DNA from 3 places in the Vibrio sp. QJM3NY_15 genome. Region 1 is predicted to be linked to each of the others. Evidence: predicted binding sites of a transcription regulator. Region 1 holds the regulator's gene; each other region holds the start of a gene.
The links. Region 1 encodes CRP, which controls carbon source genes, mostly activating them, when cyclic AMP is high. Its sites were predicted from a motif close to TGTGANNNNNNTCACA; they were not measured.
Positions count from the first base shown of each region.

Region 2: deoD (purine-nucleoside phosphorylase) is a predicted target of CRP. The motif match lies at 5,799-5,814, and genes of this name have one in related genera.
Region 3: malT (HTH-type transcriptional regulator MalT) is a predicted target of CRP. The motif match lies at 4,795-4,810, and genes of this name have one in related genera.

Region 1 is NZ_CM173517.1:3,305,650-3,313,720, forward strand. Features, by position in the region: gene AC3CKG_RS14925 (ABC transporter ATP-binding protein) at 95-2,017, shown strand; gene AC3CKG_RS14930 (TIGR02444 family protein) at 2,014-2,484, shown strand; gene AC3CKG_RS14935 (hydrolase) at 2,689-3,741, shown strand; gene AC3CKG_RS14940 (YheU family protein) at 3,851-4,063, shown strand; gene AC3CKG_RS14945 (phosphoribulokinase) at 4,141-5,010, shown strand; gene crp (cAMP-activated global transcriptional regulator CRP) at 5,252-5,884, shown strand; gene AC3CKG_RS14955 (2-oxoadipate dioxygenase/decarboxylase family protein) at 6,103-6,894, opposite strand; gene astD (succinylglutamate-semialdehyde dehydrogenase) at 7,153-8,071, opposite strand, start outside.
Region 2 is NZ_CM173518.1:1,052,344-1,060,414, reverse strand. Features, by position in the region: gene AC3CKG_RS21100 (lipase family alpha/beta hydrolase) at 1-530, opposite strand, end outside; gene AC3CKG_RS21095 (SGNH/GDSL hydrolase family protein) at 1,083-2,330, shown strand; gene AC3CKG_RS21090 (DEAD/DEAH box helicase) at 2,484-3,815, opposite strand; gene AC3CKG_RS21085 (Lpp/OprI family alanine-zipper lipoprotein) at 4,177-4,443, shown strand; gene AC3CKG_RS21080 (L,D-transpeptidase family protein) at 4,589-5,584, opposite strand; gene deoD (purine-nucleoside phosphorylase) at 5,931-6,641, shown strand; gene AC3CKG_RS21070 (lactate dehydrogenase) at 6,724-8,071, shown strand, end outside.
Region 3 is NZ_CM173518.1:1,029,713-1,037,783, forward strand. Features, by position in the region: gene AC3CKG_RS20995 (hypothetical protein) at 1-217, opposite strand, end outside; gene AC3CKG_RS21000 (polyprenyl-phosphate transporter) at 422-1,342, opposite strand; gene malT (HTH-type transcriptional regulator MalT) at 1,897-4,605, opposite strand; gene AC3CKG_RS21010 (glycogen/starch/alpha-glucan phosphorylase) at 5,173-7,626, shown strand; gene malQ (4-alpha-glucanotransferase) at 7,805-8,071, shown strand, end outside.

The DNA of each region.
Region 1 (8,071 bases):
CATCATAACGCAAATTGCATTGTGATCGACTTTTATCTGGATTCAGCCTACTATGCAGGCGTCTGTTCACCTCTAATTTCTATGCTACCTCTATATGATTACTTTCTCTGATATTCAATTGCTACGCGGCGGTAAGCCACTTCTCGACCAAGCATCTGCAACCCTTCATCCTGGCGACAAAGTCGGTTTAGTCGGTAAAAATGGCTGTGGTAAATCTACGTTGTTCGCCTTAATTAAAGACGAGCTATCGATTGATGCCGGTTCATTCAGTAAACCCGCTCACTGGGAAATGGCTTGGGTTGCACAAGAAACCCCTGCATTAGAAAGAAAAGCCATTGAATATGTGATTGATGGTGACAGAGAATATCGTGGCCTTGAAGAGCAGCTGGCAAAAGCGGAACAAGCCGACAACGGCACACTGGTAGCAGAGATACACGGCAAGATTGAAACCATTGGTGGTTACACCATCAATTCACGAGCAGCTGAATTACTTGATGGCCTTGGTTTTCGCCAAGAGCAAATGACATGGAACCTGACCCAATTTTCGGGTGGTTGGCGTATGCGTTTGAACTTAGCGCAAGCCCTTCTATGTCGCAGTGACTTACTGCTACTCGATGAACCAACCAACCACTTAGATTTAGATGCTGTGATGTGGTTAGAGCGCTGGCTACAAAACTACCCAGGCACACTGGTTCTTATCTCGCACGATAGAGACTTCTTAGACCCTATCGTCAACCGCATCGTGCATGTTGAAAACCAACAGCTGAACGAATACACCGGTAACTACTCGTCGTTTGAGACTCAACGTGCTCAAAAACTTATTCTGCAACAAGCGATGTTCCAAAAGCAGCAGAAACAAATGTCTCACATGCAGAGCTACATTGACCGTTTCCGCTACAAAGCTTCAAAGGCTCGCCAAGCTCAAAGCCGTATTAAAGCGCTTGAAAAGATGGAACAAGTGCTACCCGCTCAATTTGATAACCCATTCAGCTTTGAATTTAGAGAGCCAGACGCGCTGCCTAACCCAATCATGATGATGGATGAGGTATCAGCGGGTTACGACGACAACCTGATTCTAGAAAAGATTCGCCTTAACCTTGTTCCGGGTAGCCGTATCGGTCTACTGGGTCGAAACGGTGCGGGTAAATCGACACTGATCAAACTGCTTTCAGGCGAACTGAAACAGCAAGGTGGTGAGCTGAGCTATTCGCAAGGCGTTAAGATGGGTTACTTCGCTCAGCATCAATTAGAGACGCTGCACCCAGAAGAAACGCCACTGCAACACATGATGCAGATTGCGCCAAAACACACTGAGCAACAACTGCGAGATTACCTAGGCAGCTTTGGCTTCCAAGGTGAAAAAGCACTCGATAAAGTGGCTCCGTTTTCGGGTGGTGAAAAAGCACGATTAGTACTGGCTCTGCTGGTATGGCAAAAACCAAATCTATTATTACTCGATGAACCAACCAACCACTTGGATCTCGACATGCGTCAGGCGCTGACCTTTGCACTGCAAACGTTTGAAGGTGCGATGGTTATCGTATCGCACGACCGTTACTTACTGCGAGCAACCACCGATGACTTGTACCTAGTACATGACCGTCAGGTTGCGCCGTTTGATGGTGATCTTGACGATTACTATAAATGGCTGACTGAACAGCAAAAAATTGAACGTAAAGAAGCGCAAGCGTTAGCTCCGGCTAAAGACAGTGCAAACAGTGCGGCATCGAAGAAAGAACAAAAACGTAAAGAAGCCGAGTTCAGAAAACTGACCGCGCCTATTCGCAAACAATTGACTCAGTTTGAAAAGAAAATGGATAAGTTGACGCTTGATCTTGAAGAGGCTGAACAGCAATTATCTGACACTTCACTTTATGAAGCTGAAAATAAGGCTAAACTGAATAAAGTACTCGCTCTGCAAGCGAGCAGTAAATCACAGCTAGAAGAAGTTGAAATGGATTGGATGTCCACTCAAGAAGAGCTTGAGCAAATGGAACAGGAAATGGATAGCTTATGAGCCCAGAGCACGCCCCGATATCACTAACACTGGAACGACTATGGCAATTTAGCCTTCAGTATTACAGTGTGCGCGGTGTAAAGGATGCGTGCTTAGCTTTGCAAAACCAGTTCCACGGCAACGTCAATCTACTGCTGCTTCTCAAATGGCTTGATGAGCAGCAATTGTCTTTTGCTGAAGAAGAGTGGCACAAAGTTCAACAGTGCTTGAGCCGCTCTGAAACTCTTCTTCACAGCTATCGAGAGCTGCGTAAGCACCTCAAACCTCAAGTTGTCGATTCTCTCTACCGCGAAGCACTCCAGTTTGAGCTGCAGTTAGAGAAGCAACAGCAATCTGATCTCGTTGATTGCATCAACTCTCTGCATCTCTCTGACAATCAACAATCGCCACTCGCATTTGAGTATTGTCGGCTACTCGGCGCAGAAAACCTCTATGATGCTTTTTCTGAACCAGCCCCTCAGCCTTAACTCGTTGCCTTTCCCTTTTATTTCGTCTAGATCCAAGCTTAACCTTGATATTATTCAACCAGTTACTCATGGCGTGTTTTTGTAGCCCGTCTTTGTGAAACCCTTGCGCTTATGCCGAGAATCAACCAAGCTCAAATAAAAACGTGGGCGTTTCACTAAAAGCTCAACACTTTTCAAAGCCCATAAATAAGCATGGACTGTTTTATGACAATATTTACCGCTGCTGCTGGTTTATCAAATCCTCACCTACAGACCTTGGTACCTAGGTTTATTAGAAAGCAGGCGTTGTTTGCTCCTCAATGGCAAACCTTAGAAACACCCGATGGTGACTTTCTCGACCTTGCATGGAGCGAATCCCCTGATGATGACAGCTCCTCTAGTGATAACTCGACTAATGACAATCCACGCAGTGACAAACCAAGCAGTGACAAACAAAGCTCCGACAAACAAAGCAACAAACCCATCTTCATCCTATTCCATGGATTAGAGGGCAGCTTTGAGAGCCCATACGCCAATGGATTGATGAACGCGTTTGCTAAGGATGGTTGGTTGTCCGTGATGATGCACTTCAGAGGTTGCAGCGGAAAGCCGAATCGCTTAGCTCGTGCTTACCACTCTGGAGAGGTCGAAGATGCTCGCTTCTTTTTAAGGCATCTGCATTCAAGGTTTCCCAATAACCCTAAGGTTGCAGTTGGGATATCGCTAGGCGGCAACATGTTGGCTAATTATCTCGCCGACTACGCAGATGATCCGTTAATCTCAGCGGCGACGATTGTTTCAGCCCCCTTTGACCTTGCTTGTTGTTCAAGTCGTATTGAACAAGGCTTCTCCAAACTCTATAAAAAGTACCTGCTCAATTCTTTGAAATCGAATGCATTGAAGAAACATAAACTGCTGCAAGAGAAGATTGGCATCTCAGCGGAAAGCATTAAGAAGATCGATAAGCTGTATGAGTTTGATGAGCGAATTACTGCGCCTTTGCACGGCTTCAAGAATGCACAAGATTACTATGCTCAATGCTCTGCCTTACCGAAGTTGAATCGGATTAAGCTACCCACACAGATCATTCATGCGAAAGATGACCCTTTCATGACCGATGATGTGATTCCAAAATTCGTTCTACCTGACAACATCGACTATCGTCTGTTTCAAAAAGGCGGCCATGTGGGGTTCATTACTGGTAGTACGCTCAAACCAAGGTTTTGGTTAGAAGAAGCATTACCCGCTTACTATGAAAGTATTCAAGATTCGGCATAATGGCCGAGCCTTTTAAGGGCTGAGTGATAGGCGTCGCTAGACACACTAATCAACACATCAATAAACCTATTTATGAACATATCCATGAACATAAAAGAGAGAAGTATTTATGATCATCCCATGGCAAGACATCGCACCAGAAACGCTAGAAAACCTCATTAAAGAATTCGTGCTACGTGAAGGCACAGACTACGGTGACGTAGAGGTTTCACTGCAAAACAAGATTGACCAAGTGAAACATCAATTAGCCTCAAAGGAAGTCAGTATCGTGTTTTCTGAGCTGCATGAAACCGTTGATATTCAAGTCACAAAACGCTTCTAAGCTGCGCTCATAAAGGAGCCGTGTTATAGTGGTAAACGATTGCTAACAAGTAAGTTACTCAAAAGACAAGGGTTGTCATGTCCGCTAAACATCCAATTATTGCGGTGACGGGTTCATCTGGAGCCGGCACCACCACTACCTCAGAAGCCTTCCGTAAAATGTTCAATATGATGGACGTGAAGGCAGCTTGGGTTGAAGGGGATAGTTTCCATCGCTTCACTCGACCAGAGATGGATGTCGAGATCCGTAAGGCGCGCGAGCAAGGTAAGCACATCAGCTACTTTGGTCCACAAGCTAACGATTTTGGCGCATTAGAAGAGTTCTTCCGCCAATACGGAAATGAAGGCACGGGTAAAGTCCGTAGCTATCTACATACCTTCGATGAAGCCGTTCCTTACAACCAAATGCCCGGCACCTTTACGCCATGGCAAGAGATCCCTGAAAACTCGGATGTGATGTTCTACGAAGGCCTTCATGGTGGCGTAGTCGATGGCGACATTAACGTCTCGCAACATGTCGATCTGCTTATCGGCATGGTACCGATCGTAAACTTGGAGTGGATCCAGAAATTCGTTCGTGACACACGCGATCGTGGGCACTCTCGCGAAGCGGTGATGGATTCTATTGTTCGCTCAATGGATGATTACCTTAACTACATTACCCCGCAGTTTTCGCGTACTCATATCAACTTTCAGCGTGTACCTACCGTAGATACATCGAATCCACTGAACGCCAAAGGGATTCCAAGTTTAGACGAAAGCTTCGTAGTTATACGTTTGCGCGGCATCAAAAACGTCGATTTTCCTTACCTTTTGGCTATGATTGATGGCTCATTTATGTCACGTCATAACACGCTTGTGGTGCCAGGAGGCAAGATGAGTTTTGCTATGGAGCTCATTGTAAGGCCAATTCTACAACAACTAATCGAAACCGGAAAAATAGGTTAACAAAACGACATTCTGGTTGATTACTTTTCATACCGTGATCATGTGCACAATTTTGCGTAAAAAATCGTAGCTTGGTCACGATTAAAATCAAGAAATAGTACCTGAAAAAGGATACTATTCTTAAACGAAACACAAGATAGCTTGCAGCACTCAACGAGTGCTCTTATCCTAACTGAGTCAATTCAGGCTTAGCTAAAATACGGAAAGCGGCAAGCATACCCTGCAGAGGAAGTGAGATATTATGGTTCTAGGTAAACCTCAAACCGATCCAACATTAGAGTGGTTCCTTTCACACTGTCATATTCATAAGTACCCTTCAAAAAGTACTTTGATTCATGCTGGTGAAAAGGCAGAAACCTTGTACTACATCGTTAAAGGTTCTGTGGCTGTTCTTATCAAAGACGAAGAAGGTAAGGAAATGATTCTTTCTTACCTAAACCAAGGCGACTTCATCGGTGAACTTGGACTTTTCGAAGAAGACCAAGAGCGTACTGCGTGGGTTCGTGCTAAATCTCCTTGTGAAGTAGCTGAAATTTCTTTCAAGAAATTCCGTCAACTTATCCAAGTGAACCCAGATATCCTGATGCGCCTTTCAGCGCAAATGGCAAACCGTCTACAAGTAACTAGCCAAAAGGTTGGTGACTTAGCGTTCCTTGACGTAACAGGTCGTATCGCTCAAACGCTACTAAACCTAGCGAAACAGCCAGATGCAATGACTCACCCTGATGGCATGCAAATCAAGATCACTCGTCAAGAGATTGGCCAGATCGTTGGTTGTTCTCGTGAGACCGTAGGTCGTATCTTGAAGATGCTTGAAGAGCAGAACCTAATTTCTGCACACGGTAAGACTATCGTGGTATACGGCACTCGTTAATCTCGATTAACTGAGCCAAAAATTTGAAAGCCACCAAATGCAAATTTGGTGGCTTTTTTGTTTTCTAGAGATCTAGAGAGCAGATGCGAGATGCGAGATGCGAGATGCGAGATGCGAGATGCGAGATGCGAATAGAGCACCTACCGCGTCCCAGCGCAAACACTCTCGATGCGAAGCGCACCCGCACCTCGAGGGCAAAGCCCGTGCTCGTATCTTCTTTAACCGTTGGTGCTTTCAAAGATTTTGTCAGCAGATGCCGCGACAAATCCGGTATAAAGATCACCATTGGCCATCGCATAACGCTTAGCGAACTCATAGAAGCCCCCAGGAATCATCTCATTGCCTTCAACAAATGAAACTGGGACTTTATCTGCCATTGTTGATGATTGCTCTAATAAGACCTCTGGAGAGCCTTTCACCTCGCCGCCAGATGCATTGATAGTGAATCCTGATTCGCTCAGGTAATCATTTACTGCCTGAACTTCATCAAAAGCGTCAAGTTGATTAACGCTCACCGTAAAGTGGTTTGCACCGTAACCATGAGCTGCGAGCCAAGAAGCGTATTCACTCTCTTTTGCTAGCACTTGGAAATCTGCGAAGCTCAAATCCCAAAGACGACCACCAAACAAGAATTCATGACCTTGAAGCTTACTTGCGTCAACTTGCTCAACCAACTTAGCAACGATCTGTTGTAAGCCACTTGAACACTCTTCTACCTTCAACTCACTAATGAACACTTTTGGTTGGTTTGGATCTGGGTGCTCGTAGTGCTTAGCCACTAGCTTCTTGCTCTCAAATAAGTAATCACCACACGCCTTGTAACCTAACTCAAGGAAAGGTTTAGCCAATGTTTCAATACCTAGCGGTGCAACATTGAAAGTACGCAGTGCAATGTGATCATTAATCAGAGCTTCGTCTTCTTTCAGCAAGTGATGCACTTTCTCAGCCGATGGACAAAGCCTGTGAATGTAATCGTCCCATAGTGATTTAAAGAGTAGATCGGGCGTCATGGTGACTCCTTGTCAGAGGTTCTAGCAAGCTAGTAATTTGGATTAGAAAGGGAGAGGCTGGACATAGAGTCAGCAGCCATCAGCCTGTGACATACTTGTTCTATTATTATCTACCGTCCAATCGAGGTGTCGGACGTGGGTGAAAAGAGGAAGCGATAACACCGCTTCCTTATTACACAATCAATCAATGAATCTGTTATTCATGAACTTAGAGCTCATAAGCTTATGATTCATCAAGTTATAGCTTAAAAGCCAAAACTACAGCTCAATACCTGGGCTAAACGTAGCTGGCAGTTGAGTTTCACCACCTTCCATTGACGCCATTGGGTAAGCACAGTAGTCCGCCGCGTAGTAAGCACTTGGGCGTAGGTTGCCTGAAGCACCCGGGCCACCAAATGGTGCATCACCACTTGCGCCTGTTAGCTGGCGGTTACGGTTAACAATACCCGCACGGATATGGTCAACGAAGTATTCCCATTCAGAATCATCTGTTGATACAAGACCCGCAGACAAACCAAAGCGCGTGTCATTAGCCAGTTCAACTGCTTGCTCTAGCGATTGGTAGCGAACCACTTGCAGCAATGGGCCGAAGTACTCTTCATCTGGCAACTCAGCAATGTTGGTTGCATCGATAATACCCGGAGAAACAAACGCCGCTTCGCCCGCTTTTGCTTCAACTAGGCTTACACCACCTAGTGATTGCAGATTAGCTTGCGCGTCCAAAATGAACTTAGCCGCCGCTTCAGAGATCTGTGGTCCCATGAAGGGTGCTGGCTCAGCGAATGGCTGATCAACACGAATCTTCAAGGTCGCCGCAACGAGCTTATCGAGCAGTTGATCGCCCTTCTCGCCAACAGGAACATACAAACGACGAGCACATGTACAACGTTGACCTGCACTGATGAAAGCCGATTGGATAATGGTATAAACCGTCGCGTCAGCATCACCAAATTGGTCACTGATCACCATCGGGTTGTTGCCACCCATCTCTAGCGCCAGCATCTTGCCCGGTTGACCTGCGAATTGACGGTGAAGGATATGACCAGTATTCGCACTACCCGTGAATAGCACGCCATCAAGACCTTTAGCATCGGCTAGTGCGATACCTGTCTCTTTAGCGCCTTGCACTAGGTTGATCACGCCAGCAGGAAGGCCAGCTTCTTGCCATAGCTTCATC
Region 2 (8,071 bases), on a different replicon from region 1:
CCACCAGATAAGAGGTTGATGAGCGTCGTCAATCCACCAGCCAACTTAACCGCGATACCCTCCGCAGCTGAGCCTTCTGATACGCTTCCACGCACGAGATCGGCAACTTTAGATCCTTTATGGACGCCACCAATGCTTGTCACTGAGGCTACCAGATCAGGACGAACTGATGCCACATAGCGTGCTGTTGGTCCGCCGTGGCTGTGACCAACCAGATTTACCTTACTAGCCCCTGTCGCGGCTAACAGTGTTTCAACTTGAGCCAGCAACTGTTCTCCACGCACTTCAGAGCTGTTAGTCGCTGATACTTGCGCTACGTAGACGCTCGCACCATCTTTGGTTAGGGATTCAGGTACACCATAGAAGTAATCGACACCCGCTAATGTATCGAAACCAAACAAACCATGTACCAACATAATGGGGTATTTCGTTTGTGTGTATCCACTGACCTCTAATGCCGATGCGCTTGTTCCGGCATAGACACCAAAACTGGATAGGCAGGCTATCGTCCAAATTAATATCTTTTTCAATGCTCTTTCCTTAAACAGATTAGACCTCTGATGAGTAAAAGAACCGTAGTTGATGATTTTATAAAACATAAAATAGCAACTCGATATTTGTGATATTGAACTTGAATTAAACAGTTGTGATGAACATTAGACAAACAAAATCAGACCAAAATATCAATAGCATAACCAATTGATTGAATTAACATTTAATCAAAAGCCATAAAGCTACGCTTTCAATTATGTCGACCCAATTATAAATCCAGCATCCACAAAACAATGAATCTCGTTTAAATCTACGACAACGAATTGGCGAGTCATAGTTCATCAAAATTGAATATTAAATGATAAATCACTCGCTTCGAATCGATTATTTCTCAATCAGAAAGCCGTTGGAAATTTGATACTTATGCCAGTTATTAAACGCCAACAACCTGAATATATTGACGAGAATTATTGATTTTAGATATAGGTCGTACCAGTTATTTACTTATCCAGTTATCAATAGGCAACAAGCAATAGACAACAAGTAACAACGTTTTGTTTGGCTCACTAAATACAAAAGAGAATACAGTGATGAAAAATACGGCTTTAATACTCGCGTTAACCATACCATTTGGGGCTTATGCTGCAGAAGACTCAGTACCAACACCAGAATCGATGACATCCGCACAGGTGTTCAGCACACAAGGTTCCGAAACCTATTCTTACGTTCGGTGTTGGTATCGAACCGATGCGTCACACGACTCTCCAGCCACAGATTGGAAGTGGGCAAAAAAAGAAAACGGTGACAATTACACGATCAACGGATATTGGTGGTCTTCCGTTTCTTTCAAAAACATGTTCTACAGTGATGCACCACAATCTGAAATCAAACAGCGTTGTGAACAAACTCTCGGCATCCAACATGATACTGCCGACATCACTTATTTTGCCGCAAATAATCGCTTCTCCTACAATCACTCCATCTGGACCAACGATAACGCAGTGCAAGCCAATACCATCAATCGCATTGTCACTTTTGGTGATAGCCTCTCTGATACTGGGAACCTATTTAATGGCTCTCAATGGGTTTTCCCGAACGCTGATTCGTGGTTTTTAGGGCACTTTTCGAATGGTTTGGTTTGGACTGAGTACTTAGCAAAAGCGAAAGATCTTCCCCTATATAACTGGGCCGTAGGTGGTGCAGCAGGTACTAATCAATACGTCGCACTGACTGGCGTCTATGATCAAGTCACGTCCTACCTCACCTACATGAAAGTCGCCAAAAATTATCGCCCTGAAAACTCACTATTTACTTTAGAATTTGGCCTCAATGACTTTATGAATTACGACCGAGAAGTCGCCGATGTAAAGGCCGATTTCAGCAGCGCTCTGATCCGATTAACGGAGTCTGGTGCGAGTAATATACTGCTGTTCACATTGCCCGATGCGACCAAAGCGCCGCAGTTCAAATACTCTACCGAACAAGAGATCATTAAAGTTCGTGGCAAGATTTTAGAGTTCAACCAATTCATCAAGGCGCAGGCCGAGTATTACCAAAGCTTGGGGAAAAACGTGGTGTTGTTTGATGCGAGTGCACTGTTCGCCAGCATTACCGAGAATCCAGAGCAACATGGCTTTCGAAACGCGAGTGACGCCTGTCTTGATATCAATAGAAGCTCAGCTTCAGACTATTTGCGAAGCCACAGCTTGACTAATGATTGCGCGACCTATGGCTCAGACAGCTATGTATTTTGGGGCGTGACACACCCAACTACGGCTACTCACAAATACATCGCAGACCATATCTTGGCGTACTCGTTCTCGACGTTTAATTTCTAGCTAGGAAGAGCCCAGCGAGTATCATCAGTTACCGCCTGTAAGTACCGCAAGCTAAGGCTTACACAAAGTACAGATACAAAAAAACCGCCATTATCGGCGGTTTTTTATTTGCATCAACCTTTCAAAGCTAAGCTTTTAGGTCACGCAAGTTGATTACTCGTCGTCCACTTTTGGTGCGACTTTCTTCTTAGGGATAAACACGGTATCACCCACAGCCACATTTTGGTGGAAGCTCTTATCACGCTTAACCGGTTTCTTCGGTGTTTTCTTAACTTGAGTGTTGGTCTTCTTCTTCGCAGGTCCGCCTTTAGCAAAAGCAGGTTTACGAGGCTTAATGCCTTTGAATTTACCTTTCAAGCCTTCAAGCACAGAGAAAGTAAGATCTTGTTGAAGGTAAAGCTCAACACGCTTAAAGCTGTCCCAGTCTTTTGGACCAACCAAAGAAATCGCATCGCCTTTGTTACCTGCACGGCCAGTACGACCAACGCGGTGCACGTACTCTTCTGTATGCTTAGGCATATCAAAGTTGATAACGTGGCTTACGTTTGGAATATCGATACCACGTGAAGCAACATCGGTTGTTACCAAGATCTTGTAAACCGCACGCTCGAACTGGCTCATGATGGCATTACGTTGCGTTTGGTTTAGGTTGCCGCTCAATGCCACTGCTTTAAGCTTCTTCTCGTTCAACTTATCCGTTAAACGATCAGTATCGGCACGAGTTGCAGTGAAGATCATCACCTGACGGTATTCAGCTTCTTCAATAACGCGATCTAAAATCGCTTCTTTATGATCTAGATGGTCACACAGGTAGAACTTCTGAGTGATATCAAGGTGCTGTTCGTTAGAAACACCAACAGAGATACGCTTAGGTGCGTCTAGCATTTCATTTGCAATGCCATTCACTTCCGCGTGATCAAGCGTCGCAGAGAACATCAACGTTTGACGACGACGATGCTTAGCTGCATTCGCAATGCGACGTAACTCAGGTGCGAAACCTAAATCCAGCATACGGTCAGCTTCATCAAGGATTAGCGTTTCAACACCATCTAAAAACAGTGAGCGGTGCTCAAGGTGATCAGCAAGACGGCCTGGAGTCGCAACAATAAAACGAGGGTACTTACGCAGAGCTTTAACTTGGTCGTTAAAGTTTTCGCCACCCAAGATAAGTGTCGCTTCGTAAGACAGACCGCCAAGCATGCTACGCAGCTCGCCGTAAACTTGTTTAGCTAGCTCACGAGTAGGAGCCAAAATTACACCACGAGGATCTTTAGCAGAAAACGCTTTTGTTTTTAATGCTTTATGTATCATCGGCAACACAAACGCCAATGTTTTACCTGATCCCGTTTTTGATGAAGCCAATAGATCCTTACCAGCAATAGCAACAGGGATCGCTTTTGATTGGATCTCTGTCGCCTTCTTGAAGTCGTAATGTTTTAAGTTCTTCAGTAAGCGGTTATCTAAGCCTAAATCTTTAAAGTGCAAAGGACTCTCCAGTCATGATGGTATTGAATAAAATTAATTTAACGTGACATGATACCGCGAAAGTACTTTATAAGGATAGAGATCACAGTAAATTTATCCTTTTATCTAATGTTAGCCAGAATATTGTATGCACCGCTAGCAAAGGGGTGACTCCCCTTTCACTGCCTTATTGCCGCACCAAACACTTCATCTCAAAAATGAGACAGATTGTGATACCTAGCTAATTACCTCAAAAATTTAGCAATTTCTTTAGTTATTGTTTTTGCAGTTAAAAAATTAGTCGCTACAATCATTAATGAAGCGACTATATGATAAAGAATGTATAGCGCATCTTTTGATGATAAATAAGCAAGGAGTTCTTATGAATAAGACGTTAATCGCAGCTGCAGCCTCAGTATTTATTTTAGCTGGTTGTTCTTCAGAGCCTGAAGAAGCAGCGGTATCAGAAATGGACCAACTAACTAACCAAGTTGCTGAGCTAACCAGCGAAGTAGAAGCACTTAAGAGTGACAAAGCTGCTGCTGAAATGAAAGCTCAAGAAGCATCTGCTGCGGCTATGGCAGCAAAAGAAGAAGCGGATCGTGCTAACGACCGTATCGATAACATTGCTGAGTCTTACACTAAGTAATTGAGATATAAGCTCAATTAAGCTGTAGATTTCAAAAGACGTATATACATACAGTAAATTGACAACACCACCTCTTTCGAGGTGGTGTTTTTTATTTAGGGAGAAGAGAAAGAAAGCTTTAAGGCTTTATTCACAACCTATCAAATTAGAACTCAATCACCGGCGGTGCTATTTCAACAGGCACACCATTTTGAGCAAAGATAACTGCTTTTGCCTTTGAGTTAGGAAGGTCTGCATCTTCAAGCCACCATTTTAATTCAACCGGGATTTGCAGTAGTTTCTTAGAGCCGTCACTTCGCGTCAATGGTTCGTGAGCTTCAACAAACACGCTTCTATCAGGCTCTAAAGACACTTTAATCGGCTCATCGATTATCGTGACTTGTTCGCCACGACTGACCTGTTCAAAAAGCCACTCAATATCTTTAGGTTCCATACGAATACACCCGGAACTGACGCGTAAGCCAATCCCAAAGTCTTTATTGGTGCCGTGTATCAGGTAATCACCTGCACCGTAAGCAAGTCGTAATGCATACTCACCCAAAGGGTTTTCGGGCCCAGCAGGTACCACTCTTGGCAACTCAATCCCTTTCTCTAAGTACTCTTTACGGATTGAATTTGGAGGAGTCCAAGTCGGGTTTGGACGTTTTTGGCTTATCTTAGTGATCATCTCGGGAGTATCACGCCCTACTCGACCAATCCCGACAGGGAAGACATGCACCTGATTTTTCTCAGGCTCAAAGTAGTACAACCTCAACTCAGCAAGGTTAATCACAATGCCTTTTCTCGGAGTATCCGGCAGAATTAAACGGCTAGGAATGCTTAACACATAGCCTTCAGCAGGAAGAAAAGGATCAACCCCTTTGTTTGCCGCCATCAAAGAGAGAAAGCCAATATCATATTGCTTTGCAATAATAGCCAACGTTTCACCCGCCGCAACTTCATGTTGCTGGATTCTGCCCACGATACGACTTTCTTTTGGTGGCAACTCAAAAGTTGCAGCAGACACCCACGACGAGGTCATCGTGCCTGCAAGCAGAGTTGTTACCAGAGGGAACAAAGTCGTTCTCACAGTAAGCAAGGCGATCTTGCGCAGTTTTGTTTTCATAGCGAGCAAAGGCATCAAGTTAGCGCAATACGACATACAATTCCTTGGTTTGTCTTTTATCAAAGTTTAGATTATCGCTGATCAAACGTCTCTACAATGTATTGTTGTCTCTAAACTAATATGCAATAGGTTTATATCTAGAGATTTATCTGTAGTTAGCTTGCAAATTACCCATACAAAATCGATTGCCTTTAAGCTTTCAACACATTTGGTTATCAATATTAATAAAACTATAATATTGGATCCATTTTGTGACTAAAGTCTCATGGAGCCTCGTTTTAACTCGCTAATATTGCCTCAACAAAACGAATTCAATTCAACAGAATCGGTAATTGATTAAATCCTGTTCCTATAATTACCGTTTAAACTTTGGAGAACGACCATGGCTACACCTCATATTAATGCTCAAGCTGGTGATTTCGCAGAAACAGTACTTATGCCGGGCGACCCGCTTCGCGCAAAATACATTGCTGAAACATTCCTTGATGACGTGAAGCAAGTTTGTGACGTTCGCAACATGTTTGGTTACACAGGCACTTACAAAGGTAAGAAAGTTTCTGTAATGGGCCACGGTATGGGTATCCCATCATGCTGCATCTACGTACACGAACTTATCGCTGAGTACGGTGTAAAAAACGTTATTCGTGTAGGTAGCTGTGGTGCAGTACGTGACGACGTTAAACTGATGGACGTTGTTATCGGTATGGGTGCTTCTACTGACTCAAAAGTGAACCGTATTCGTTTCAACAACCATGACTTCGCTGCTATCGCTGATTTCGGTCTTCTAGAAGAAGCTGTTAACCAAGCACGTGCACAAGAAGTTCCAGTTAAAGTTGGTAACGTATTCTCTGCAGACCTTTTCTACACTCCAGAAGCTGACCTTTTCGAAAAAATGGAAAAGCTAGGCATCCTTGGTGTTGATATGGAAGCAGCTGGTATCTACGGTGTTGCTGCGGATCTTGGTGCTAAAGCCCTAACTATCCTAACCGTTTCTGACCACATCATCCGTGGCGAGAAACTAAGCTCAGAAGACCGTCAAAAATCTTTCAACGACATGATGAAAGTTGCTCTAGAGACTGCAATCAACATCTAACAGTTTGATAAAAGATACATTGAAAAGCGTTACCTCGCAGCCGAGTTCACTTGGCTGCTCAAATAATCCCGAGGGGGAGATCGTGTCTAACGACAAGCTGCCAAAAGATGCGGATGGTTTGCAACTCAACTTTTGTAAAACATTGGCGTGTGACAACTTTGGCTTGAGCGATGCAAAACGGTATGTTTTGCAACACGCGAACCCTAAGCGTCCAGCGATGGTTTGTCGTGAATGTGGAGCTTTCCCCCCCTTACTTAACAATCGTGAAGTGTTAAGCGAACTTCATCGCCTGCGACAACTTCACAGCGATGGCCTTCCTGCTTGCCGCAATGATGATTGCGATAACTTTGGCCTATCGGTTCATACCCACAAACATCTTTACCATGCCTTCGGTTACAGCGGTGACAGGCAGCGTTATCGATGCAAAGATTGCCAATCGACCTTCGTTGATAAGTGGTCTGGTTCCAATAAAAAACTTCAGTTTCAAGAGAACCTCATGGGCTTATTGTTCATGGGTTATTCCGTACGTGAAATCTGCAGAAAATTAGAGATCAATCCAAAGACTTTCTATGACCATGTTGACCATATCGCCAGCCGGTGCCGTCGCAAATTAGCGATGATCGATGCACGATGGGTTAATCATGCCAAAGACTATCAATTCGCTTCCCATTATCAGCGCTTACAACCACAAAGTAACAACGGTGTGGTTTGGATAGCGACGGGTGAAGCGCATTCTGGATATATCCTTTGCCAACACGTGAATTACTCACAAAATGAAGAGCCTTCGGGAAATGTTGACCATAACCCCTACGACGATGTGGCGCGCTTTGTCTCAAAAGAACACTCATCAGAGGCAAATCTCGAACTTCCTCAGCCTTCTGATAAGCTGAAAGAGCGTATTGAACAGCAATACCAAGTGATTCTGGCGAGAGGTAACGTTGAGGACCCTATGGGTAACCTCACAACGTTTAGCTACCCGTCTAAAGGGGCACTTATTCGACCGCCTTACACCTCTTACGCACACTTCTTACATGTTTTGGATATGTGTGACGAGAATAAGCATGTCGCCATTTATATGCCACAAGATCCATTACTAAGATCTGCCGCCCTAAGCGTTTGCTTGCCGCGCATACAGAGTCAAAATATTGACCTTATGTATGTAGAGGAAGATCCTAGCTGGCAAGACGATCAAAGTTTTGAAAAGATCGACATTGTGCACATGAGTTGGTGGCGCGATCGCTGGGCTATCGCAAACCAAGGCGATCAACAAAAAGGCATTTGTTATCTAACGGGTAACAATCCAGAACCAAAACAGTGGTTTAACACCGCCTCTATTCAACAGACTAAATTCTATCAACAACGCTTCCAAGTTCTGTTTGATAGCTTCATTAATGAACCAAGACGTAAACTTCGTCCTGGCGGCATTCTTC
Region 3 (8,071 bases), on a different replicon from region 1:
TTTTGCTTGGAACGAGTGGCTGAGCCGTTTCACTATCGAGTGTCATGGCAACCGCATTTTGCTCACACGATGTGGTTGAAAGCATGCAATAATCATCTAAGTTAACGTCAGCAGAGGTTTGCTCCATCGCTGATTTAAATTGCTGAATTGCTTGCGGCCCATAAAAGCCTGCCACGAGAGCGATCCCAAGAGCAGCAACCTTTAATGCAGAGTGCATGTCGTGTTCTCATCTAATTTTATAAGAGCGGCGATGTTATCACACCCCTCAATACGTGCTTGTATCAAAAAGCAATTTTGTGCGTATGGTAGAACTAAAAAAGCGAAGCCATAGGCTTCGCTTTTATTTAAATAATAGGGATGTTGAACTCAGTATTTACGGGACTCATCCATGTAACACGTTTCCCATTTGTTTTCTGAATAGCTAGTCCGCGTTGCGCTCTGCAAATTTCTCTAACCCAAGGACCAGAGCAATCGCTACAAGCATCATCACAATTGCCAACACCAACTGAGAAGGCTGAGAGGTCACTGCTTCAAAGTCGAACGGGGATAGGTTTTCTTGAATCAGAGGAACTTGCTCACCTTTAGAGTTTGTACGCCAGCTGATCGTTTCTTTCCACGGCCAAATCTTCGGCAGCGTACCGATCATCAAACCAGTCAAGAATACCAATGTGAAGTCGCGGAATGAGCGCAATAACCAAGAAAGTACGTGAGAGAAAGTCAGTAGCCCAAGCACACAGCCACTAAGAAATAGCGCAAGCACATCGATTTGGAACTCTTTTACGGCACCTAATACAGGGCTGTACATGCCTATCAGTAATAGAATAAAGCTGCCGGAGATACCAGGTAAGATCATGGCACATATCGCAATCGCGCCCGCAATTAGCAAGTTAATGCTGGTTGGCTCCATTTGCAGAGGCTTAAGCACAGTAATGCTATAAGCGAAGGCAACACCAAGCAGCAAAAATACGAATCGAATCATATCGCGTTTTTCTACTTGCTTAAGAATATGGAAAACCGACACCAAGATAAGGCCAAAGAAGAACGACCACAAAGGAACCGGGTGCGTGACCAATAACCAAGAAATCAGTTTTGCGAATGTCGCAATACTGGTGAAAACGCCAGCGAACAGTGAAATCAGGAAAAATCCGTTGATGTGGTTAAACGCAGCTTTGAAGCCTTCGCGTTTCCATAAGCTAAGAACGCTAGGGTTAATTCTGCGAATGCTTTCTAGCAGGGTATCGTAAATACCAGTGATGAATGCGATGGTTCCGCCCGACACGCCAGGGACAACGTCGGCTGCGCCCATTGCCATGCCTTTGAAAAAAGTACTTAAGTAGTTCATTGCTTCATAGAGTTGAGGGTGATTTTGTGCAGTATACAAACTTTAGTGTAAAAAAAGTATGAATATGCCTTTAGCGAGGCGCTTTTATTACCTTCTTAATTGTAAGGCAATAAGTTGAACTGAACATTTGCCTAATATTTAAAATACAAGCACTTAGTGATTTGTCATTAAGGATAGCGATGAAACTGGTCTCTTATCGATATTGCATCATGGTTGCATTATGCAAATGCACTTTGCAATTCGCATGTTAAATTCGAGGGTTTTATGCGATGCAGAGCTTATAAAACGCCAAATTAAAGTTGGCACGCTAACTGCATTGTATAGATTGACCCTTCTTAAGCCGAGGGTCACCTAGCCAACTGACGTTGTTAGTGAACTTTTGATTTGTTCACATATATATAGAGCCAATCGCGATTATTGCGGTTGGCTATTTTTTTGCCTGTCATTTGGTTCTCTGCGCTCTGTTGTCTGCTATTTCCTGAATGTCCAAGCGAAAAAAAAGCCAGCCACCATTAGTGACTAGCTTCTGCTTTCTCACGAATCTCGAATCCGTTTTAGTATCCCATCAACTGCAACAAGTTTTCTGCTGTGCTGATCGCTTCTTTACGGTTGGCAATGTTTAGCTTTTGGTAAAGGTTACGGATGTGAGTCTTGATAGTGGTACCTGCTACGTCAAGTTCTTGAGCGATCTGCTCATTACTGAATCCAGAGTAGATCAGACCAAGCACCTGCCATTCCCGTTGGGTGAGTGGGCTAGTGCGCACAAGTTCTGGAATATTCGGGTGATTAACCAGATTTTCCACAAAGTCTTCATCGAAGTGAACCGAACGGCTACGTTGAGTTGTTGAGATATCTTTCATGATCTGCTGAGCACGGTGACGTTCTAAATCGCCAAGGCCTGGCTTGCTACTCAACTTATCCAAGATGTGCCCGATAGTGCCACCGTCGACCAAAAAGTTACCTACCATTCCGGTTTGATTGGTCATATGAAGCGCTTCTTCAAGCAATACACGAGCGCTATCTTCATCGTTGATCTGTGTGCGCAGCACGGCTTCAACAATCAAGTTTCTATTGGTATCCGTGATCAGGTGTGAACGCTGTGCTTCGCTTTTCAGGAAGGTCAGTGCTTCTTCCGCTTCTTCATATTGCTCAAGAATGATGTGAGATCTTACGATATTTCGCCACTGAAGCTGACAGAAGTGGTTACTCGCCGATTCAGGTCGAACTGCAACACTTAGCCAGTCACGGATGGCGTCTTTATCACCTTTTACCTGCCAGAATAAGATCAATGAAAGCGATGCATTCGCTGTCCAATCCACGTGATAAGTTGATTGGCGTAACAAGTGCTGAATTTGGTCGATAAACTTAGATGCTTTATCAATTTCACCACGGCTAAGCGAGATACGAGCCAGCATAGAGTAGCTGTGCAGGTGCTTACTTGGTGAGTGGTGGCCAAGGATGTCTAAGCCCTTATAACAACACTCTTCTGCTTCATCTAATCGGTTCCAACACCAGAAAATTTGAGCTCGAACACGCAGTAAGAACTCATGCAGGGGCACGTATTGCAGCTGGTGTTCTTCAATCAATTTGAACGCGCTGTCTTGTAGCTCAAAGGCCGCTTGAACATAGCCTTGGGCAATCAGGATTTCGCTTTGTTGCAGAATTGCCCACAGTGCTTGATGGTAAACCTGATACTGGCGAGCCAGTTTTTCCGTTTGTTGCATCATCGGCAGAGCACGGCTCAGGTTACCCATTACGTGGTTCACTTCACCAACAACAGAGGTCGCAACAATACGGCTACGATAAACGGTCGTGTTCAACTGGCTTAGTGAAAGCTCGGCTAATTCCAATGCTTTTTCAGGCTCATTGCTGTTAATAGCAACTTGCGCACGCAGGGCGTTGTATTGACCTTGCTGCTGAGTATCCAGTTCGATGTTTCGAGCTTGATACTGAGTTTCCGCTTCTTCTAAAAGAGTGCCCACTTGATCATAGCGATGCTGACTTTGTGCCAGCCAAGCGCGTAGCATAGATAGCTTCGGCTCACTGTATAGCTGATCCGTGGTTAGCTGTTTGATCGCCATCTCTAACGAAGATAACTCACCCTGGTTGAACATCGGCCAACCGTGTTCCGTCAGAATTTGAATGATCAGCTCTGGATCTTCTGCACGTTGTGCATGTCGCAGTGCTTGGTGAGGCGTTTTCTGTTTGATCCACGCTTTAGCGGCACTTCTGTGCAACTCGGCTTCTTGTTGTGGAATTCGAGCTTGGCGCTCGTGGGCAAGGAATTCACCGAACAGATTGTGGAATCGGTACCAGTTCTTCTCGCCTTCAAGAGGGTAGATAAATAGACCAAATCGGTTGAGTGATTCGATCATACCGAGCGCGTCTTCACGCTGTGTAAGCGCGCAGACTAATTCGTCATTGAAATGGTCAAGCACTGAACACTGCATCAAGAATTGTCGGGTTTCTTTATCCAGTAGGTCGAATACTTCTTCAACCAAGTAATCCCAAAGGTGGGCATGGTTAAAGTGAGAGAAAGATTCTGCCGATTGCGCCAGCGTGCGTTTTTGATGTTGAGCTTGAAGGGCAATAAGTTGTAACGCCGAAGGCCACCCCTCAACATAAGTACAGATACTGCCAGCGGTGGTGTCATCTACGCCATCAGCGACACGTTGATTGAAGAAACGCGTCGTCTCTTCAGTATCAAAAGCCAGAGAGTCGTTGCCAATTTCAATCATCAAATCACGAACGCGAAGGTTTGCGGTACCAAGTGGTGGTGTCCCACGGCTAGTCACAACAAGCGTTAGATTGTCGGGCATGTGCTTGAGGAAAAAGCGCATCGCCTCGTGAATGTCATCGTTATTAACTAAGTGGTAGTCATCCAGCACAAGGAAACATTCCTGGTGGAATTCAGACATTTCGGCGAACACTTCGCTTAACAAAGAATGCAGTGATGAAAACTGTCGCTTTTCTGCCAGTTTTTGGGCATTAGGACAGGCATTTTGAGTCGCTTTGTTAAGTGATTGAAGTAAGTAGTTGATATAGCGAAAGGCATCATTGTCACTATCGTCAATGCTGTACCAACCCACATTGGGTTTATCTACCAGCCATTGCGCAGCCATAGTGGTCTTGCCATAACCCGCAGGAGAGCGGAACAGTACGAGCTTGTAGCAATCTGCATTCTGAAGCAGATCGAGAACTCTAGGTCGCAGGATTGCATTGTGTAAGCGGCCGGGACGAGTCAGTTTCGAAGGGATCCACATGTCGAAGTTTTACACCTATTCCGTGGCTATGTTCTGGAATATCTCAATCTATCGTTGAGTACAGTCCTATGATATTAGCCTGATTACTTAAGTCTTTACTCATATTACGTGAAGCAAAACGTTACCGACTATGATCCTCCTCAGAAACCTTGCACTCCTGCATGTTTTTAGTGTTCTACGCCCTTTATTTGTGACTTTGCTCACCTTGCGGGGTGGTTTGTGAATGTGACTTTGTCCTTACCTACACATGTTTCTCTGCAAAAGATGAGAGGCAGAAAATATTTTCGTGATCTGAAACTCAGATTTGGCAATGACTTCAAATGGGTTAAATAAAAGTCACATCATTTGAAGTTAAGTTATCGAACGGGAGCTTGTGATCCCAGTCACTCCAAGTTTTTGTTCTCATTCAGAACATGAGAGTCAGATCACTAACCCTATGTCGGTACGCCCCCTACGCCCTCTCATCTACTCCTAGTTAGTCGTACGGGCGGGAGGATGTTTAGTTAATGGTGACCATGCACGATATGTCACAGATGAATTAGAACTATTAAAAGCGAGATTTCTGAAATGAAACCAACTCAGCAAAAAACTTTCGATAAAGTGTCGTTCCAAGAAAGCGTTAAGAAGCATTTATCTGCAACCTACGCAACAACGATTGAAAACGCGGATAGCCGCGCATGGTACCTAGCAATGGGTCGCGCATTAGCAGAACTCACAACATTCGACCTGCTAGAAACTGAAAACGATGAAAAAATTAAAAACGCGAAAAGCGTTAACTACCTTTCATTAGAGTTTTTGATTGGTCGTCTTACAGGTAACAACCTAATCAGCATGGGTCTATACGAAGAGATCACTCATGCAATGGAAGAGCTAGGTCAAAACCTAACAGACCTTCTAGAAGAAGAACGCGACCCATCACTAGGTAATGGTGGTCTTGGTCGTCTTGCTGCTTGTTTCATGGATTCTTGTGCCGCTCAAGAATACCCAACAGTAGGTTACGGTCTTCACTACGAATACGGTCTATTCAAACAGTCTTTCCAAGACGGTCGCCAACAAGAAGCACCAGACGCGTGGCGCGGTGTTGAGGGTTACCCATGGGAAGTTGCTCGTCCAGAACTAGCACAACACATTGGTTTTTACGGTCATGTAGAAGTTGAATACATCGACGGTAAAGAAGTTCGTACTTGGGTTCCAGGTATGGAAGTAAAAGCAATGCCTTGGGATCTACCAATCGTAGGTTACGAGTCAAACACGGTTTATCCGCTGCGTCTTTGGGAATGTCAGGCAATTGCACCATTCTCACTAGCAAGCTTCAACAACGGTGATTACTTTGAAGCGCAACACTCGCTAATCGATGCAGGTAACATCACTAAAGTACTTTACCCGAATGACAACCACGAGAAAGGTAAGACACTGCGCCTAATGCAGCAGTACTTCCACTCAGCAGCGTCTGTTCGCGATATTCTACGTCGTCACGAGGCAGCAGGTTTCTCTCTAGAAGATCTGCCTAAACAAGAAACGATTCAGCTTAACGATACGCACCCAACGATTGCGATTCCTGAGCTAATGCGCATCTTAATCGACGAGAAAGGTCTATCTTGGGATCAAGCATGGGAAATCAGTGCTCATACGTTCGCATACACGAACCACACGCTACTTCCTGAAGCACTAGAGACTTGGTCTGAATCTTTGATCAACCGTCTTCTTCCACGTCACATGGAAATCATTTTTGAAATCAACCACCGCTTCATGCAAGAAGTTCGCAAGATGTGGCCTGGTGACGGTGAGAAGCAAGCTAAGCTTTCTATCATCCAAGAAGGTTTCCACCGTATGGTTCGCATGGCAAACCTATGTGTGATTGGTTCTTACAAAGTAAACGGTGTAGCTGCACTTCACTCTCAACTGGTTAAGAAAGACTTGTTCCCTGAGTTCAACGAAATCTTCCCAGGCAAATTGACTAACGTAACGAACGGCATCACGCCACGTCGTTGGTTGAAGTTCTGTAACCCAGGTCTATCTACGCTAATCACTGGCAAGATCGGTACTGAGTGGCCAGCAAAACTTGAGCAGCTTGAAGGCATCGCTAAGTTTGCAACAGACGCGAAATTCCAAAAAGAATTCATGGCTGTTAAGAAAGAAAACAAACAGCGCCTTGCTGATTGGGTTCAAGAGAACATGGGTATCGAGCTAGATACGAACGCTATCTTCGACGTGCAAATCAAGCGTCTACACGAATACAAGCGTCAACACCTAGATTTGCTACACATTCTATCTCTGTACCACCGTATTCTTAATGAACCTGGTTTCGAGTGTGAGCCACGCGTATGTTTCTTCGCAGCGAAAGCAGCACCGGGTTACCACCTAGCAAAAGAAATCATCTTCGCGGTTAACAAGATTGCAGAGAAGATCAACAACGACCCTCGCATCGGTAACAAGCTGAAAGTGGTATTCATCCCTGACTACCGTGTAAGCATGGCTGAAATCATCATCCCTGCAGCAGACGTTTCTCAGCAAATCTCACTGGCTGGTAAAGAAGCATCGGGTACGGGCAACATGAAGATGGCTCTAAACGGCGCTCTAACTATCGGTACGATGGATGGTGCAAACGTTGAGATTCGTGAAGAAGTTGGTGATGAAAACATCTACATCTTCGGCCTAGACGTTGACGGTGTTGTTGCATTGAAAGCTCAGGGTTACAACCCATACGACTACTACAATGCAGACCCACTACTGAAAGCTTCTCTGGACCTATTGACTGGCGATGAGTTCTCTCCAGGTCAACCAGGCCTTCTACGTGCAACATTTGATAGCCTACTAGACGGCGGTGACCCTTACCTATGTCTAGCTGACTTCGCATCTTATGTGAAAGCACACGAAGACATGGGCACGCAATACAAAGACCAAGCAGGTTGGGCTAAGAAAGCGATTCTTAACACAGCATTGGTTGGTAAGTTCACATCAGATCGCTCAATCCGCGACTACGTGAACAACATCTGGAAACTAGAAGCCGTTAAACGTTAATAGTTCTAAAAGTAGCCAAGGCAGTTTCTGCCTTGGCTCAATTAGCTTGTGAGCAAACAGACGGCTTATTCAGATAGCGATGCTTACAAACTGATTGTCACAAGCTAATTGATTAGTAAAAAATTAAATAGACAACCCTACAAAAATTGAAAGCGTTAGAACGTTTTCGGAGAGAGCGATGAAAGAACAGACCGTATTAAAACAAGTCGCAGAAATGGCAAATATTGCCGACAGTTACGTTAGTGCGTGGGGCGATGAAGCACAGGTATCAGACGAAACGATTACGTCTCTATTGGCTTCATTGGGCTACGATACAAGCAGCGATGATGCACTGCTTAAATCAGCAGAAAGAAAACACAAAAAAGATGTACTAGACCCAGTTCTTGTCTTGCGTGATGGTGAGCCAGTAGAAGTGGCGTTGAATTTAGGTGTTAGTGCTCGTGAA